Regions from separate parts of the Zoogloea sp. GW822-FHT05C07 genome, predicted to be linked through region 2. Evidence: predicted binding sites of a transcription regulator. Region 2 holds the regulator's gene; each other region holds the start of a gene.
The links. Region 2 encodes sigma-54, which starts transcription at its own class of promoters, with help from an activator protein. Its sites were predicted from a motif close to TGGCACGCTTNCTGCTNA; they were not measured.
Positions count from the first base shown of each region.

Region 1: a site for sigma-54 is predicted at 2,599-2,616, ahead of flgB (flagellar basal body rod protein FlgB). Genes of this name have one in related genera too.
Region 3: a site for sigma-54 is predicted at 2,561-2,578, ahead of nirB (nitrite reductase large subunit NirB). Genes of this name have one in related genera too.
Region 4: a site for sigma-54 is predicted at 2,307-2,324, ahead of AC3QL2_RS11980 (P-II family nitrogen regulator). Genes of this name have one in related genera too.

Region 1 is NZ_CM179510.1:1,248,363-1,252,862, forward strand. Features, by position in the region: gene AC3QL2_RS05900 (flagellar hook protein FlgE) at 1-984, opposite strand, end outside; gene AC3QL2_RS05905 (flagellar hook assembly protein FlgD) at 997-1,680, opposite strand; gene flgC (flagellar basal body rod protein FlgC) at 1,699-2,103, opposite strand; gene flgB (flagellar basal body rod protein FlgB) at 2,114-2,518, opposite strand; gene flgA (flagellar basal body P-ring formation chaperone FlgA) at 2,843-3,547, shown strand; gene flgM (flagellar biosynthesis anti-sigma factor FlgM) at 3,636-3,950, shown strand; gene AC3QL2_RS05930 (flagella synthesis protein FlgN) at 3,957-4,436, shown strand; gene motD (flagellar motor protein MotD) at 4,497-4,500, opposite strand, start outside.
Region 2 is NZ_CM179510.1:2,747,445-2,751,944, forward strand. Features, by position in the region: gene hprK (HPr(Ser) kinase/phosphatase) at 1-733, opposite strand, end outside; gene ptsN (PTS IIA-like nitrogen regulatory protein PtsN) at 702-1,187, opposite strand; gene hpf (ribosome hibernation-promoting factor, HPF/YfiA family) at 1,347-1,670, opposite strand; gene AC3QL2_RS12940 (RNA polymerase factor sigma-54) at 1,687-3,147, opposite strand; gene lptB (LPS export ABC transporter ATP-binding protein) at 3,163-3,885, opposite strand; gene recX (recombination regulator RecX) at 3,872-4,321, opposite strand; gene recA (recombinase RecA) at 4,347-4,500, opposite strand, start outside.
Region 3 is NZ_CM179510.1:985,380-989,879, reverse strand. Features, by position in the region: gene nirB (nitrite reductase large subunit NirB) at 1-2,339, opposite strand, end outside; gene AC3QL2_RS04690 (disulfide bond formation protein B) at 2,684-3,184, opposite strand; gene argB (acetylglutamate kinase) at 3,264-4,163, opposite strand; gene AC3QL2_RS04680 (Hsp20/alpha crystallin family protein) at 4,312-4,500, opposite strand, start outside.
Region 4 is NZ_CM179510.1:2,542,453-2,546,952, reverse strand. Features, by position in the region: gene AC3QL2_RS11995 (sensor domain-containing diguanylate cyclase) at 1-140, opposite strand, end outside; gene AC3QL2_RS11990 (PEP-CTERM sorting domain-containing protein) at 354-1,490, opposite strand; gene AC3QL2_RS11985 (hypothetical protein) at 1,865-2,044, opposite strand; gene AC3QL2_RS11980 (P-II family nitrogen regulator) at 2,430-2,768, shown strand; gene AC3QL2_RS11975 (ammonium transporter) at 2,779-4,290, shown strand; gene AC3QL2_RS11970 (methyl-accepting chemotaxis protein) at 4,349-4,500, shown strand, end outside.

The DNA.
Region 1 (4,500 bases), 1.5 Mb from region 2:
GTACACATCCCAGGTGTTGGCCTGGGCGGTCTTCACGAAATACAGGGACTGGGTGTGCGGATTGCCGAGGGAGTCGTACACCGTCTGGGACGTGGAGCTGGTATAGCTCGACGGATCGGTGATGCTGAAGTTGGCATTGCTGCCCTGCGTGGTCGTAGTGGGCAGCAAGGACGCGGGCGTGCCGGTAACAGTGATATTGGACAAACGACCGGTACGGGCCGACGTGAAGGTGAGGGCCGGCGTGCTGTCGCCCGACACCTTGATGCGCCCCTTGAGGGAGCTCTGGTCGATGGCGGTCTGGATGGCCGAGGCCAGGGAGCCCACGTCGTTATAGGTTCCTGCCGGCATGTTCACCACCGTGGAGCCAGTTTCGCCGTCGAGCTGGAAGGTCAGCTGATCGGTCGCCGCCAGCGTGAAGGCCGGCGCAGCACCGGTCAGCGACGCGATCGCTGCACTCTTGCCCGAAGCGGCGGTGAGCGACGTGGGCGTGGCCGAACGGGAGTCCAGGTTGACGTTGTAGCCGGCACTGCTGGTCGCCTGCGGCTTGGCGTCGCTGAGGTTGAGCTTGAGGTCGCCGGTAGCACCGGTCAGCACGCCGTTCGCGTCGGCAACCTTGCCGGTCAGACGCAAACCCTGGGCATTCACGATGTAGCCGTTCTTGTCGGTCTCGAACTGGCCGTTCCGGCTATAGGTGATGGCCCCCTCGTTGTCCATGCGGAAGAAGCCCTGGCCGTTGATCGCCAGATCCAGGCCATTGGTGCTGGTCGTGATGTTGCCTTGGCCGAACTGCTGGGAGACCTTGGCAACCTGGGCGCCGATACCGACCTGGGTTCCGCCGCTGGCCAGCGAGGCTGCGAAGACGTCGGAGAACTGGGCAACGGCTTGCTTGTAGCCGACGGTCCCGGAGTTGGACACGTTGTTGCTGATCGCATCGAGCGCCTTGGACGCAATCGACAGGCCGCTCAAACCTTGTTGGAATGCCATTTTCGTCTCCGCTTACAGAATCTGCTTGATGTCGGACAAGCCCACGGTCCCGCCCGACCCCACGTCCAGCGACACGCTGCCGGCGCTGGAACGCAGCACGCTGTTGACCGTGGTGAGGGTCAGCGCTGTCGGCTTCACATCGGTATCGCCCCGGGTTGCACTGACGCTGACCGTGTACTTGCCATCCGCCGCGACGGCGCCGCTGTTGGTCGTGCCATCCCAAGCAAAGTTGTAGACCCCGGCTTCGTCGACGGGACCTAGTTCCATCTTGCGCACCTCGTTGCCGCTGGCGTCCTTGATCGTGACCGTCACCTTGTCCGCGGCACTGGCGACCTCGAAGCCACCGTAAGCCTTGCTGCTCGACAGGGTCAAGGCGCTGCCGGCGACCATCACGCCCTTGCCCACCAGCGCGGCGGCCTGCAGCGCGTCGCTGGACTGGGACTGGTCGAGCAGGGAAGTCAGCGTCGCGTTGAGCTTGTCGATGCCGTTCACGGTGCTGATCTGGGCCAGCTGCGACGTCATCTGCGCATTGTCGGTGGGGTTCAGCGGATCCTGGTTCTTGAGCTGCTCGGTGAGCAGCTTCAGGAAACGGGTCTGCGAATCATCGGTCTTGGCGGTGGTTGTCGTCGAGGACTTCTGCAGGGCAGCCAGGACATCCGCGGCGTTGGTCGAAGTGGTCGAATTGACGGTACTCATCATCGTGCTCCGTTACGCTTACTGGCCAATGGCCAGGGTTTTTTCCATCAGGGACTTGGCCGTCCCCATGACCTCGGCGTTGGTCTGGTAGGCCCGGGAAGCCGAAATCATGTTGGTCATTTCCTCGACCACGTTCACGTTCGGCAGCGCCACATAGCCTTCCCCATTGGCGGCTGGGCTCTTCGGGTCGTACACCATGCGCATCGGTGCGGCGCTTTCGACGATCTGCGTAACCTGCACGCCCTGGGCGCCCGGCCCGGCCATCGGCGTCGCCGCGAAGACCACCTGCTTGGCCTTGTAGGGCTGGCCGTTGCTGGAGGTGATGCTGTCGGCGTTGGCCAGGTTGCTGGCGGTGGTGTTGAGGCGCAGAGCCTGGGCGTTCAGCGCACTGCCGGCCACGTGGAAGACGTTGAGCATGCTCACGATACGCTCCTTATTGGCCCTGGATGGCTTGCTGCATGGAGCGCAGCAGGCCGTTGATGAAGGTGATGCTGGCCTGGTACTGGACCGAGTTCTCGGCAAACGCGCTGCGCTCCGCATCCATGCTCACCGTGTTGCCGTCGATGGCGCCCTGCTCTTCCGTCCGGTACTTGAGGCTGGCGTCCAGCACATTGCCGGCGCTGCCCGGCAGATGGCCGACCGAGGTCGTGGTAAGCGGCAGGCCGCTCGTCTTGCCACCCAGCGCGCCGTTCAGGGCTTCGCGGAAATCGACGTCACGGGCCTTGTAGTTGGGCGTGTCGGCATTGGCGATGTTGGAAGCGATCACCTGCTGGCGATACGCCCGCACGTTGAGCGCTGCCTGGTGAAAGCGCAACTCGTTGTCCAGTCGATCGGCCATTCGATTCACCCCTAAAGTTCGTTTCCATCGGTGCCGATATACAACTCGCCAAACAAGGCACCGCGGTTCTAGATCATTTCAATGCAGCTTCCGTGCCAAGCACTCTACGCCACGGGCACGCCTTCCGATGGCCCAAACAGGCGGTGAATCCCTCGTCAATTTGCGCGACAGGCACCGCAGCTCCAGCGGCAACGGCAAACTTTGCCGCCCATACCGGCAAGTGCCGCCCCTTGCGTCACGCCTGCCGGAAAAGATCTGCTGATTTTTTTCGCACTATCCTGCTGGACGTGGTCGAATAAGGACATCCGTCCAAACCTTCGCCCCATGAAGTCCGTCCTGCTCCGCCTCATGCCCGTACTGGCCCTGCTGGGCCTGTGCACACTGGCGCTCCCGGCCGTCGCCCGCCAGGACCCCGCCCCGGTACGCGCCGAAGTCTCACGCTTCCTCAACATCCAGAGCCGCAGCCTGCCCGGCGAGGTACATGTGCAGGTGGGCGACTTCGCCGCCGACAACGTCCTCCCGCCCTGCCTTCAACTGGAAGCCTTCATGCCTCCCGGCAGCCGCCCGTGGGGCCGCCTGACCGTCGGCGTGCGCTGCCTGGCACCGACCCCCTGGTCCGCTTACGTGCCCGCAGACGTCCGGGTCCGGGGCGTCTATCTGGTCACGGCGGCCCCCCTGCTGGCCGGGCAGATCGTCGGGCCCAGCGACCTGCGCCACGAAACCGGTGAGCTGAGCGCCCAGGCTCCGGATGTACTGACCGACCCGTCACAGGCCGTCGGCTACGCCGCGCGCATCTCCCTGGCCGCCGGCAAGCCGCTGGCCGCCAGCCACTTGCGCCTGCCGCCGGCCGTCGTCCAGGGCCAGCCGGTGAAGGTCATTTCCCGCGGCCCCGGCTTTCAGGTGGCCAACGACGGAACGGCGCTGAGCACGGCCCCCGACGGCCAGGGCGCGCAGGTCCGCCTGAGCACCGGCCAGGTCGTGCGCGGCATTGCCCGCAACGGCGGGTTCATCGAGATCATCACCCCGTAATGCACGGCCTCCATGACATTCAAACGGGTTAAAGTTTTGGCCCTGCGCGTCGTTGACCTGAACGACTTGTGGAAGAAAGGACAAGACCGTGAAGATTGAAAACTCAGTCAAAGCGACCGGTGGCCTGCCGTCCAGCGACGGACGAACCCGTGCAACCAAGGACAGCACCAGGACGCAATCGAGCAGCAGCGATACCGACAAGGTCGAGATCTCCTCCCTGTCGTCGCGCATGCAACAGATGGAAGAAACCATCGCCAGCACCCCCGTCGTGGACAGCGCCAAGGTCGATGAGATCAAGCAGGCCATGAGCCAGGGTCACTTCAAGGTGGATACCGGCAAGGTCGCGGACGGGCTGATCGAAAGCGTTCGCCAGATGCTGGCCACCCAGACCGGGCGCGCCTGATAGAGCATGGCAACCGTCGATCAGACCTTCATTCATCGCCTTGCCGTGCTCATCGGCGAGGAGCGCAGCGGCCTGCAGAGCTTCATCGCACTGCTGCAGCAGGAGGAGGCCTTGCTGATCGCCGGCAAGATCGACACCCTGACGACGCTTGCCGAGGAAAAGACCTCGCTTTACCGCACGCTGCAGCGCCTGTCCGACGACAGGACCGTGATGTTCTCGCGAGCCGGCGCCCGGGTCAGCAACGAGAACATCCGGCTCGCCCTCGGCAGCATGCCGGAAGCGCTCGCCAGCTGGGACGAGGTGATCACCCTCGCCACCGAGGCCAGGGAACGCAATCGCGTCAATGGACAACTGATCCGCGAGCGCCTGCAGAACAACCAGCAGGCCCTGAGCACGCTGCTTGCCGCCGCCGAACATCCACAGATCTATGGCCAGGACGGTCAGTCGCGCCCCACCGGAGGCGGCCGCCACCTGGGATCGGCCTGATCTCGGCCTCGGCGTTCCACTCAGCAGCTCACCCAGTCCGTTCAGCCGGTTCAGAGCCTCTCAG
Region 2 (4,500 bases):
GCGGGTCTTCCTGGCCCGGCTGGCGGCGTTGCAGATGGACCACCAGCTTGAGCTTCATCTTCCGCCGGCAGGCCGTTTCGCCGAAGATCGTACGGATGTTGAGGATGCCGAGGCCGCGCACCTCGATGACGTCCTGCAGCAGTTCGGGGCAGCGCCCCTCCAGCACGGTCGGGGCGATGCGCGAGAACTCGACGATGTCGTCGGCCACCAGGCCGTGGCCGCGGGAGATCAGTTCCAGCGCCAGTTCGGATTTGCCAGCGCCGGAGTCGCCGGTGATGAACACGCCAAGGCCCAGCACGTCCATCAGCACCCCGTGCAGAGCGACCCTTTCGGCCAGCTGGCGCGACAGGTAGCTGCGCAGCAGGTCGATGACGTTGGCGGACGGCAGCGGGCTGGCGAAGAGGGCGATGTCCTCGTTCGCACACAGCGTGCGGATGCTGCTCGGAATCTCCTCGTCGTCGGCGACGATGAGTGCCGGCGGGGCGTAGGAGAGGATCTCCCGGACGTGGTGGATGACCTTCTCGCGGGTCTGGCGGCGGGCCCAGGCCATCTCGGAGGAGCCGAGGATTTGCAGGCGGTCCGGGTGGATCAGGTTGAGGTGGCCGACCATGTCGGCAGGCCAGATGCGGTCTTCGGAGACCGAAATGCGGGTCGCCAGGCTGCCGCAGATGTGGCGCAGCCGCAGGCGCTCCAGGTTGTCGTCAAACAGCCGGCTGACTGTCGTCTGACGCATGGCTGCCCCATTGGGCGAAAAGGGTGTGGGCGGCCTGGGCATCGGGCGCGCTCATCAGCTGTTCACGGAAGCTGCGGTCGCTGAACATCTGGGCCAGTTCGGACAGCAGTTGCAGATGGTGCTCGTTGGCCTGCTCGGGAACCAGCAGCACGAACAGCATCGACACGGGGCGTCCGTCGGGGGCGTCGAAGGGTACCGGCTCGGCGAGGCGGATGAAGGCACCCAGCGCCTCCTTGAGGCCCTTGATGCGGCCGTGGGGAATGGCGATGCCCTGGCCGAGGCCGGTCGAGCCGAGCTTCTCGCGGGCAAACAGGCTGTCGAAGACTGTGCTGCGGCCGATGCCGTGGTTGTTCTCGAACAGCAGGCCGGCTTGCTCGAAAGCGCGCTTCTTGCTGCTCGCCTCGAGTCCGACGACCACGTTGGTCGGCGGCAGAAGTTTGGCGATGAGGTTCATGCGAGGACTCTCCCGTGTGCGGAACGGGCCGACACAGGTTGCCGGTGAAAGGCGATTCAGGAAGATCCGGAGGCGGAGGCCGCCGGGGCCGTTGTGTCAATTGGGGCGCATTATAGCCACAACGGTCCCGGGGAAAAGGGTATTACGCGACGCCGGGAATCAGGACTCGGCGAGGTGTTGCTTCAGGGAGTCGTGACCGTGGTCGCTGGTCTTGTCCTTGTACTTCAGGACCTGGCGGTCGAGCTTGTCGATCAGCCCGTCGATGGCTGCGTACATGTCGGCATCTTCGTTCTCGACGAAGATGTCCTTGCCGCGCACGTGCACGGTAACTTCGGCCTTCTGACGCAGCTTTTCCACCGAGAGGATCACGCCGACGCTGGTGACGTTGTCGAAGTGACGGATCACGCGGTCCAGCTTGCTCGTGACGTACTCGCGGATGGCCGGCGTAACTTCGACGTGATGCCCCGTGATGTTGAGGTTCATGGTTGCTACCTTTCTGTCAGATGGTTTTGCGCAGACTGACCGGCGGAATATCGAGGGACTCGCGGTATTTTGCAATTGTCCGACGAGCCACGACGATACCCTGCTGGCCCAACAACTCGGCAATCTTGGCGTCGGACAAGGGTTTCTTCTTGTCTTCCGCTCCCACGAGCTGGCGAATCAGCGCCCGAATCGCCGTCGAGGAAGCAGCCCCACCGCTGTCGGTGGCAACGTGACTGCCGAAAAAATACTTGAACTCGAAAATGCCCCGCGGTGTGGCCATGTACTTTTGGGTGGTCACCCGCGAAACGGTGGATTCGTGTAGATCCAGTTGTTCGGCAATTTCCCGCAGGGTCAGCGGTCGCATTGCCACATCGCCATAATCGAAGAACTGGCGCTGGCGGTCAACGATCGCTTGCGAAACCCGCTGGATGGTGTCGAAACGCTGCTGCACGTTCTTGATCAGCCAGCGTGCTTCCTGCAGGTGGCTGGACAGGGAACCGCTGGCGCCGCGGTTGTCGCGCAGGATCTGGGCATACAGCTGGTTGATGCGCAGGCGCGGCATCGCGTCGGGATTGAGGCTGACGACCCAGTTGTTACGCATCTTGCGGACCACCACGTCGGGGACCACATAGCGGGTGTCGGCCTGGGAGAACTGGGCGCCGGGGCGCGGGTTGAGGCTGAGGATCAGCGCATGGGCCTCGCGCAGCGTGTCGTCGCTGCAGCGCAGGGCGCGCTTGATCTTCAGGAAGTCGCGGGCAGCCAGCAGTTCGAGGTGTTCGCTGACGATGGCGATGGCCAGGTCGCGGGCTTCGCCGGGGGGCTGGGTATGCAGCTGCAAGGCCAGGCACTGGCCCACGTCCTGGGCGCCGATGCCGGCCGGGTCCAGGCTCTGGATCTGGCGCAGCGCGATCTTGAGATCGTCGAGCTCGATTTCCAGCTCGGGGGGCAGCAGCGGCAGCAGGTCAGCCAGATCCTGGCTGAGGTAGCCGTCGTCGTCGAGGGCCTCGATGAGGAAGCGCACCAGCGCCCTGTCCCGGTCGGACAGCGGGGTCAGGGCGACCTGAGCGTCCAGGTGGTCGCGCAGGGATGGCACGGCGGCCTGGAACTCCTGGAAGTCGGTCTCGTCGTCGTCGTCGCGCTGCCCGCCGCTACCCGCCGCAGCCCATTCGCCGGCTTCGCCGCTGCCGTCGAAATCGTGGTCCGGCTCGCGCTCGCGTTCCGCCTCCCGGGATTGCTCCTGCTCGCGCTCGTGGGCGGCTTCGCTGCCCGCCGGCGCCACGGGGCCGGGCGCCTCGACGCGGCTCGAGCCGAGGTCGCCCTCGGGCTCCTCCCGCTCGAGCATGGGGTTTTCCAGGAGGATCTTCTCGATCTCCTGGTTGAGTTCGAGGGTCGACAACTGCAGCAGCTTGATGGACTGCTGCAGCTGGGGCGTCAGCGCGAGATGCTGGGAGAGTTTGAGCTGAAGGCTGGGCTTCATGAGTCGTATCGGGCCTCAGAGCCTGAAGTGCTCGCCGAGGTATACCTGGCGGACCTGTTCGTTGTGAACGATCTCGTCCGGGCGGCCGCTGGCCAGCACCTCGCCGGCGTTGATGATGAAGGCACGATCGCAGATGCCGAGGGTTTCACGGACGTTGTGGTCGGTGATCAGCACACCGATCCCCTTGTCCTTCAGGAAGCGGATGATCTTCTGGATGTCGATGACGGCGATCGGGTCGACGCCGGCGAAGGGCTCGTCGAGCAGGATCAGGCGGGGGGCGGTGGCCAGGGCGCGGGCGATCTCGCAGCGACGGCGCTCACCGCCGGACAGGGAGATGGCGGTACTGTCGCGCAGGTGCTCGATGCCCAGCTCGTTCAGCAATTCGTCGAGGCGGCTGGCGATCTGGGCCTTGGATAGGCTCTGCAGCTCGAGCACAGCCTGGATGTTCTCGGCCACCGTCAGCTTGCGGAAGACACTCATCTCCTGCGGCAGGTAGGACAGCCCCAGGCGCGCGCGCTGGTGGATCGGGCGATGGGTCAGCACCTCGTCGTCGAGGGTGATCTCGCCGCCGTCGGCGGCCACCAGGCCGACGATCATGTAGAAGCAGGTGGTCTTGCCGGCGCCATTGGGGCCGAGCAGGCCGACGACCTCGCCACTGCCGACGTTGAAGGAAACGTCGTGAACGACCGTGCGGGCCTTGTACTTCTTGCGCAGGTTGCTGACTTTAAGCAGGCTCATCGCCGGGGTGTTCTTTCAGGACTCTACGAATGATTTCGGTGGAAAAGCCGCGACCTTGAAGGAATCTCGCCTGCCGTGCCCATTCTCGCGCGTCTGCGGGCGGCGTGGAGAATTTTCGGCGGTGGATGTCGCGTGCCCGTTCGAATTCGCTCTCAGCGGTGTTTTCCGCGATCGCGTCGCCGATCAGTTCGGAGGATACCCCGCGGCGGCTCAGTTCCAGTTTCAGGCGGGCGGCACCGAAGCGGCTGGCCTTGGCGCGCACGTAGGCGTCGGCAAAACGGGCATCGGACAGCAGGCCGAGGTCTACGAGGCGGTTGAGCTCGGCATCGACCTCCTCGTGGCTGCCGAGCGTGCCGAGCTTGCGCGCCAGCTCCACGCGGGAGTGTTCCCGCTGGGCCAGGCAGCGTAGCGCGCGCTCATGCAGGCTTGCAGTCATCGGCGTGCCGTCCGGGGCCGCTTCGTCAGGCCGCCGCTGCGGCTGCCGGAGCCACCGCGGCCATCTCGGGCAGGCCGACCGCTACGCGGATCTTGTTCTCGATCTCGCGGGCGATGTGCGGGTTGGTCTTCAGGAACTCGCGGGCGTTGTCCTTGCCCTGGCCGATCTTCTCGCCGTTG
Region 3 (4,500 bases), 1.8 Mb from region 2:
TTGGCCTCGTCTTCGAGGACCAGTTTCTTGATGTGCTCCATGCCGACCCGCTCCAGGTAATGGCAGGTGCGTTCCAGGTAGAAGCCTTCCTCCCGGTAGAGCTGGATGAAGGCGCCGCCGTATTCCATGACCTCGTCGTCGTCCTTCACCTTGCAGAAGAACTGAGCCACTTCGGTCTTGATGCCGCCATTGCCGCCGATGTACAGCTCGTAGCCGGAATCCACGCCGATCACGCCCACGTCCTTGATGCCCGATTCGGCGCAGTTGCGAGGGCAGCCGGACACCGCCAGCTTGACTTTGTGGGGGCTCCACATGCCGAACAGCATCTTCTCCAGCTTGACGCCCAGCTCCATCGAGCGCTGGGTGCCGAAGCGGCAGTGTTCGGCGCCGACGCAGGTCTTCACGGTGCGCAGGCTCTTGCCGTAGGCGTGGCCGGAGCACATGCCGGCCTTGGCGAAGTCCTCCCACATGGCGGGCAGGTCTTCCTTCTTCACGCCGAGCAGGTCGATGCGCTGGCCGCCGGTCACCTTGACGGTCGGCACCTTGTACTTCTCGGCGGCGTCGGCAATGGCGCGCAGTTCGTCGGGGGTGGTCAGGCCGCCCCACATGCGCGGTACCACCGAGTAGGTGCCATCCTTCTGGATGTTGGCGTGGGCCCGCTCGTTGATGAAGCGGCTCTGCGGGTCGTCGATGGCCTCGTGGGGCCAGGTGGACAGGCAGTAGTAGTTGAGGGCCGGGCGGCAGGTGGCGCAGCCGTTGGGCGTCTTCCAGGCCAGGAACTTCTGCGTGTCGGCTACCGACAACAGCTTGTTGTCCCGGATGGCCTTGCGCACGTCGCCGTGGGAATGGTCGGTACAGCCGCACACCGCCTTGTTGTTGGAGTCGGCCGGCTGGTAGGCGCCGCCGATCGTCGAGGCGAGGATCTGCTCGACCAGACCGGTACAGGAGCCGCAGGAGCTGGAGGCCTTGGTGTGCTTGCGCACGTCCTCCAGCGTGAAGAGGCCTTGTTCCTTGATGGCCTTGACGATGGTGCCCTTGCACACGCCGTTGCAGCCGCACACCTCGGCGGTGTCGGGCATGCTGGCGGCCAGGCTGTTGCCCTTGTGGCCGACGTCGCCCAGGTGGGAGTTGCCGAACACCAGGTTGTCGCGGATGTCGCGGATGTCCTGTTCGTCCTTAAGCAGCTGGAAGTACCAGGCGCCGTCCTTGGTGTCGCCGTACAGCACGGCGCCGACCAGCTTGTCGTCCTTCAGCACCAGGCGCTTGTAGACGCCCACGCCCGGGTCGTGGAGGACGATGTCCTCGGTGCCTTCGGCGCCTGAGAAGTCGCCAGCTGAGAACACGTCGATGCCCGTGACCTTGAGCTTGGTGCTGGTCACCGAGCCCTGGTAGCGGCCGATGCCGTACATGGCCAGGTGGTTGGCGGCGACCTTGGCCTGCTCGAACAGCGGCGCCACCAGGCCATAGGCGGTGCCGCGGTGGTTGGCGCATTCGCCGACGGCGTAGATGCGCGGGTCGTAGGTTTGCAGCGTGTCATTGACGACGATGCCGCGGTTGCAGTGGATGCCGGCCTTCTCGGCTAGTTCGACGTTGGGGCGGATGCCGGCGGCGATGCAGACGAGGTCGGCGGGGAGGCTGTCGCCATCCTTGAACTTGATCGCACAGACGCGGCCGGATTCGCCCTGCACCAGCTCGGCAGTCTGGGCGTTGAGCTTGAACTTCATGCCCTTGGCTTCGAGGGCGGCCTGCAGCATCTTGCCGGCGGTGCGGTCGAGCTGGCGCTCCATGATCCAGTCGGAGATGTGCACCACGGTCACGTCCATGCCGCGCAGGGCCAGGCCGTTGGCTGCTTCCAGGCCCAGCAGGCCGGCGCCGATGACCACCGCGTGCTGGTACTTGGACGCCGCGTCGATCATCTCGTCGGTGTCCTTGATGTCCCGGTAGGAGATCACGCCCGGCAGGTCCTTGCCCGGAATCGGCGGCATGAAGGGGGTCGAGCCGGTGGCCAGCAGCAGGCGGTCGTAATCGACGGTGATCGGCTGGCCATCTTTGCCGGTGGCGACGATGGAACGGTTGCGACGGTCGATCCCGGTGACCCGCGCGCCCAGGTGCAGCGTGATGTCGTTATCCGCGTACCACTGCAGGTCGTTGAGGATGATGTCCTGGATGGTCATCTCGCCGGCGAGCACCGGGGAGAGCAGGATGCGGTTGTAGTTGGGATGCGGCTCGGCACCGAAGACCGTGATGTCGTACATGTCCGGGGCAATTTTCCGCAGCTCTTCCAGCGTGCGGACGCCCGCCATCCCGTTGCCGACCATGACCAGTTTCTGTTTGCGCATGATTCCTCCGACATTGATTCTCCCCGGACCGGACGCACAGGACCGATGCGGGCGGGTAAGCCTTGAGCAGGAGAGAGATCGTCGTTGATCGCGGCGGGGCCGTCGTTGGCCGGACCGCGTCGCCAGCCTCGGGGGCGGCGCGCAACAAGCACCTGGATTCAGGTAGTGCGCAATGCAGCAAAGCCTTTATTGCTTCATGCGCACATTCGTTGAATGGCTATAAAGCAATGGCCGTGCCATTACGTCAAACCCGGCAAATACGGGGAAAACGAGGAGGAGGGGAGGGCGGAGAGGCAGCGAGGCGCACTTGGCTGGTGCGCCTCGCCCTGAGCTGGGGCGTCGGTTCAGGCTGCGGACTTGCGATGCTGCAGCAGATGCACGGCGAGGCTGACCAGGATGGTGGCGAAAGCCAGGAAGGACCAGTTGGCGATGGACAGGCCGAGGAAGGTCCAGTCGACAATGGAGCAGTCGCCGGCGCCGCGGAAGATCATCGGCAGTGCGGAGGACAGCGGGAAACTCTCCAGCATGTATTCCAGGCCTGGGCCGCATTCGGAGACTTCCGGCGGATACCACTGGATCCATGACTGACGTGCTGCCACGCCGGCGCCGGCCAGGGCGGCGACCGCCAGCAGCGTCGACCATGCGTAGCGCCCCTTGGTGGCGGGGTTGTGCAGGCCGGCGCCCAGGCCGATGAGGCCGCAGGCCAGCAGGGCATAGCGCTGCATGATGCACATCGGGCAGGGTTCGATGCCCTTGACGTGCTGGAGGTAGAGGCCGAAGGCGAGCAGGCTGCTGCAGACGACGAAGAGGGCGAGGGCGAGGGGGCGTGTGTGGCGGTCGGACATGGAGGCGGAGCGGAAAAGCCGGGGCTGGGGGAAGTGCAGAGTATCCGACCGGCCCCGGAGTTCCATAGAGGTAGCGGACTTACTTGCTCTTGATCATCGTGCCGACGCCGTGGTCGGTGAGGATTTCCAGCAGCAGACAGTGTTCGACGCGGCCGTCGATGATGTGCACGCTCTTTACGCCGTTGCGGGCGGCGTCGAGGGCCGAGCCGATCTTCGGCAGCATGCCGCCGGACAGGGTGCCGTCGGCCACCAGTTCGTCGATCTGGCGCGGGGTCAGGCCAGTCAGCAGCTTGCCGTCCTTGTCGAGCACACCCGGGGTGTTGGTCAGCAGCACCAGCTTCTCGGCCTTCAGCACTTCGGCCAGCTTGCCGGCCACCACGTCGGCGTTGATGTTGTAGCTCTCGCCGTCGGGGCCCACGCCGATCGGCGCGATGACCGGGATGAAGTCGCCCTTGTCGAGGAAGGAGATCAGGCTTGGGTCGATCTGCGTGATGTCGCCGACCTGGCCGATGTCGATCAGATCGCCTGGGGCGTCCTTGTTCTCCATCATCAGCTTCTTGGCGCGGATAAAGTTGGAGTCCTTGCCGGTCACGCCCACCGCCTTGCCGCCGGCCTGGTTGATCAGATTGACGATCTCCTTGTTCACCTGGCCGCCGAGCACCATTTCCACGACTTCCATGGTCTCGGCATCGGTGACGCGCATGCCCTGCACGAACTCGCCCTTCTTGCCGACGCGGGACAGCATGTTCTCGATCTGTGGCCCACCACCGTGCACCACCACCGGGTTGAAGCCGACCAGCTTGAGGAGCACCACATCGTGGGCGAAACAGGCCTTCAGGTGCGGGTCGGTCATCGCGTTGCCGCCGTACTTGATGACCAGGGTCTTGTCCTGGAAGCGCCGGATGTAGGGCAGGGCTTCGGCGATGATGGCGGCTTTCTGGGCCGGGGTCAGGTCGGAGGTGTCGATGGCAGCGGTCATGATGTGTTGCAGCGCAAGGTTGTTTTGGTGTGCCCGCGATTGTAATGAGGCGACACTCAAACAAGAAGCGGGAAGAGTGAAACAAAAAGAGCGGGAGGATCGCTCCTCCCGCTCCATGCTGCCGCTCAAATGTTGCGTGGATGGAGCCTTACTCGATGACGAGGCGCTTGCTCCGGGCCGGAGCCTTCTTGGGCAATGTCAGTTCGAGCACGCCGTCGGCGAAGCGTGCCGAGGCATTTGCTTCATCCACATCGGCGCCAAGCTGGAAGCTGCGGGATACCTCGCCGAAATAGCGCTCGGTGCGCAGTACCCGTTCGCCTTCCTTCACCTCCTTTTC
Region 4 (4,500 bases), 200 kb from region 2:
ACCAGCAGGGAGAACACCAGGACAGCCAGCGCCACGCGCTTTTCGCGCGGACTGGCGGTCAGCGTGGACAGGAACAGGGCGCTGCCGTCGGATGGATCGGCGGGAACGCTGTCGGTGAGTCCAGGCGCAGTCAAGGACATGATGAATTCCCGCTCGCGGTCGGTGTGACCATGCAGAGACGTCCAGAATAAGGCCCAACCCTCAATCGCCAAGCGTGAAATAAATCACGCTTTATGGCATTCCACGAATCACCCGGCACCAACAAGAAAGGCGCGCCGCTTCCGCAACGCGCCCCCCGTTCAAGGCCGCGGCCCCCTTTGCCGGGCGGGCCACGCTTGACTGCCGTTACCGGCTCACTTGCGCCGGCGGCGGCTCAGACCGAGGCCGAAAACGCCCATCCCGACGAGTGCGAGGCTGGCCGGCTCGGGCACCTGGAGGCTGAAGGCGCTCATCAGCAGCGGCTCCTGCACGTTGGCGGTCAGGTACAGGTCCAGCGTGTAGTTGCTGCGGCTGGACGACGCGCCGACATCGGCGTCCGACAGGCTCAGCTGGTAGTGGCTGGTATAGCTGCCGGGCAGCGACGTGTCGAGCAGCGCGGTGAACAACAGCGTGTCGCCCGGGTTCAGCTCGCTGAAGGTGGACAGGTCGGTGTACAACACACCGGTGTCGCCGCTGGCATTGATCGCGTCCAGGTCCAGGCCGACACGATCGCCGGCCAGGTTGGACAGGGAGAACAGCAGGCTGGCCGGCGTACCGGTCAGGAAGCTCCCCAGATCGATGGTCACCACGGACGAGGTCGAACCGTTGATCGTCGGCGCGGCGTGCAGCAGGTAGGAATACGTGGCATTCACGGTTCCGGACCAGTTGAGCGCCGCGGTGGTCGTTTCCGCACCGGTAAATGCACTGCCGGTCTGGGATGCGCTCAGCGTCGACGCGCTGCGATTGACCAGCACCGAGCTGCTGCCCACATAGGCGTTCAGGTCGGCCGCGTTGGCCGCGCCGGTCAGGTTGGTGGCGACGCTGGCGCTGGTCGAACCGTCGCTGCAGGCACCCTTTCGCAGGCCATTGCAGGTATCGCTGGCACTCAGCGTGGAGAAGGTACGAGTCACACCGGGCGCCGTGATCTGCGCACCGCTGCTACCGGAACCCTGGGTATGCACAGCATTGTTATTACCGTTGCCACCACCAGCCGTCGCGGTCGAGGCGACGGACAGGGTGCGGGACGAGGTCACGTTGATAGTGGCGCCGGTCAGCACGCCCAGGCTGGAATCAAACTGGGCGACGCTGCTGCTGCCCAGGGCGACGTTGTTCAGCGTGGTGGCACCGCCACCTTTGGGATCGCTGACCGATGCGCTGTCGTTGAAGCTGGCGTCGGCGGTGGTGGTCACCAGCAATGCGTGGGCGGACAGCGGCAGCGCCATGGTGCAGGCGCCGATTGCTGCGGCTTTCAGCACGCCGGAAAAGCGCGGTGCTGTAGTGGGGTATGTCATAAATGAACTCCTGTGGGTTAAGTCGCTAACGCAGTAGTGGTTTGGGTCCCGTTGCTGCGTGGTGACTGCCGGGATGAGTCCACAATAAGGACGAACCTCAACCCACAAGAGTGAAAAGATCACGGCTGACCTGTCGTTTTTACATTTATTTGGCAAAAATTGCAGATTTGCAAGACTCGCGACAGCTAGTCGAAAGTCATGCTTCAAAAAATCGAAGCCCGCCCTGCGCGGCCAAGCGCGGGGCGGGTTCATGACAATCAGCCGACCTGCGGGCTCTCGGGCCGCCCGCGGCAGGAAACAGTCAGTCAGACAGCTTCACCCGGGCATGCAACCGGGCACGCCCGAGGGAAACGAAATACCGGCTTGGAGCCCCCTCAGCGCCAGCCGCCGAACTGCCGCATATGCAGGCCGTCGGGCCCCGCATCTCGTTCCTCGGGGCCCTGCAGGCCCATCGTCGCAAGGCGCGCCGAACGGGAGTCGCGGGTCGTGTCGGTGATCCAGGCCAGGCCGGCTTCCAGTCGGTCCAGGCAGTGCCGCCAGAATGCAGAGAACATGTCTCATCCCTCCTCAACATTGATACGGTTCTAGCCAAGCAAACGACATACCAGTATTACCGTATTACGTATCCAGCAGGATACAGCCTGTATTCCACGTCGGATTGCGACTTTTCTGTCGCTTTCCCAACGCCTCTTCGTCGCGTCTCCTCCCCTTTCCGGCTGCCCGACTTGGTGCAGTTTTGACCTCCACGCCGTTTTTTAGTGCGTGAAATTTATTTTCATTTTGTTAAACCCCTTGGTTCTGTAGGGATTGGCGGCTTGGCATAGCTCGTGCTTTTCTCCATGTGAAACTTTTGTTCTTTACATGCAATGCCGCCTATGAAAACCCGCCCACATCCCGTCCGGCTTCCTTGCGGTTGCCGGGCCTCCCATGGAGGTTCCAATGAAATGGATTAGCGCAATCATCAAGCCGTTCAAGCTCGACGAGGTCCGCCTGGCCCTCAATGCCGTCGGCGTGAACGGTGTCACCGTCACCGATGTGAAAGGCTTCGGCCGTCAGAAGGGGCACACCGAGCTGTACCGGGGTGCCGAGTACGTCGTGGACTTCCTGCCCAAGGTGAAAGTGGAGGTTGCCGTGCCCGACGACGTGCTGGAAAGCGCGATCGCCGCCATCGAGCAGGCCGCCGCCACCGGCAAGATCGGCGACGGAAAGATCTTCGTCTTCGACCTGCAGAAGGCCGTCCGCATCCGCACCGGCGAAGCCGGTATCGAAGCCCTTTAGGAGCGCTCCCATGAAACGCATTCTTGCCCTGGCAACCCTGCTTTTCGCCCTCTGTTTCGCGATGCCCGGCTGGGCCGACGATGCCCCGGCCGCTGCGGCGACCATCAGCGCCGCCGCCACTCCGGCGGCCACAGCCGCAACTGCCACAGCCGCAACTGCCACAGCCGCAACTGCCACAGCCGCAACACCGGCAGCCCCTGCGGCAGCCGCCCCCGTTCCCAACAAGGGCGACACCGCCTGGCTGATCACCGCCACGCTGCTGGTGGTGATGATGGCAGCCCCCGGCCTCGGCCTGTTCTACGGCGGCATGGTCCGCAGCAAGAACATGCTGTCGATCCTCATGCAGTCGCTGGTGATCTTCTGCCTGCTCGGCGTGCTGTGGGCCGTTTACGGCTACAGCCTGGCCTTCACGGACGGCAATGCCTTCATCGGCGGCTTCGACAAGCTGTTCATGAAGGGCGTCACGCCGGACACCGTGGCCGCCACCTTCAGCAAGGGCGTCGTGCTGCCGGAGTACATCTTCGCGTCCTTCGAGCTGACCTTCGCGGCGATCACCCCGGCACTGATCATCGGCGGCTTCGCCGAGCGCATCAAATTCACCGCGGTGCTGGCCTTCATGGTGCTGTGGTTCACCTTCTCCTACATCCCGATGGCCCACATGGTGTGGTACTGGGCCGGCCCGGATGCCTTCACCTCCGCCGAAGCGGCCGAAAAGGCGGCTGAAGTGGGTGGCTTCCTGTTCAACAAGGGCGCCCTCGACTTCGCTGGCGGCACCGTGGTGCACATCAACGCCGGTATCGCCGCGCTGATCGGCGCCTTCATGATCGGCCCGCGCCTTGGCTACCGCCGTGAATCGATGGCCCCGCACAGCCTGACGATGACGATGGTCGGCGGCTCCCTGCTGTGGGTCGGCTGGTTCGGCTTCAACGTCGGCTCGTCCCTGGAAGCCGGCGCCACCGCGGGCCTGGCCTTCTTCAACACGCTGGTCGCCACCTGCGCGGCAACCGTTGCGTGGACCTTGATCGAAGCGATCTTCAAGGGCAAGCCGTCGATGCTCGGCGCGATCTCCGGCGCCATCGCCGGCCTCGTCGTGATCACCCCGGCCTGCGGCCTGGTCGGCCCGATGGGCGCCATCATCATGGGCCTGCTCGGCGGCCTGGTGTGCTACTGGGGCGTCAATGGCCTCAAGCGCATGCTCGGCATGGACGACACCCTCGACGTGTTCGGCGTGCATGGCGTCGGCGGCATCCTCGGTGCGCTGCTGACCGGCGTGTTCGCCTCCCCCGAACTGGGCGGCACCGGTGTCTACGACTATGTCGCCAACGCCGTCGCCCCGTACGACATGGGCGCCCAGCTGGTCGCCCAGGCCTGGGGCGTGGGCACCGCGGTGGTGTGGTCCGGCGTGGTGTCCTACATCGCCTTCAAGCTGGTGGACATGGTCATCGGCCTGCGGGTCGAGGAAGACGCGGAGCGCGAAGGCCTCGACCTGAGCACCCACGGCGAGTCTGCCTACCACGACTGAGCCCATGTCGATGAATCGTTTTATGAAGGGCCTGTTCGGGCCCCGCGGAAACGACTTCATGGCCGCCGACGACACCGTCGGCGGCGGGGCCCCGGAGCCCATCGCGGCTCCGCCGGCCCCGCCGTCGCCGGGCCGGCGTCTGGCCCTGTGGGGTCGCCACATCGCCCATCTGATCCGCCACGGCATGAATGCCGAAACCGCCCACGCCGC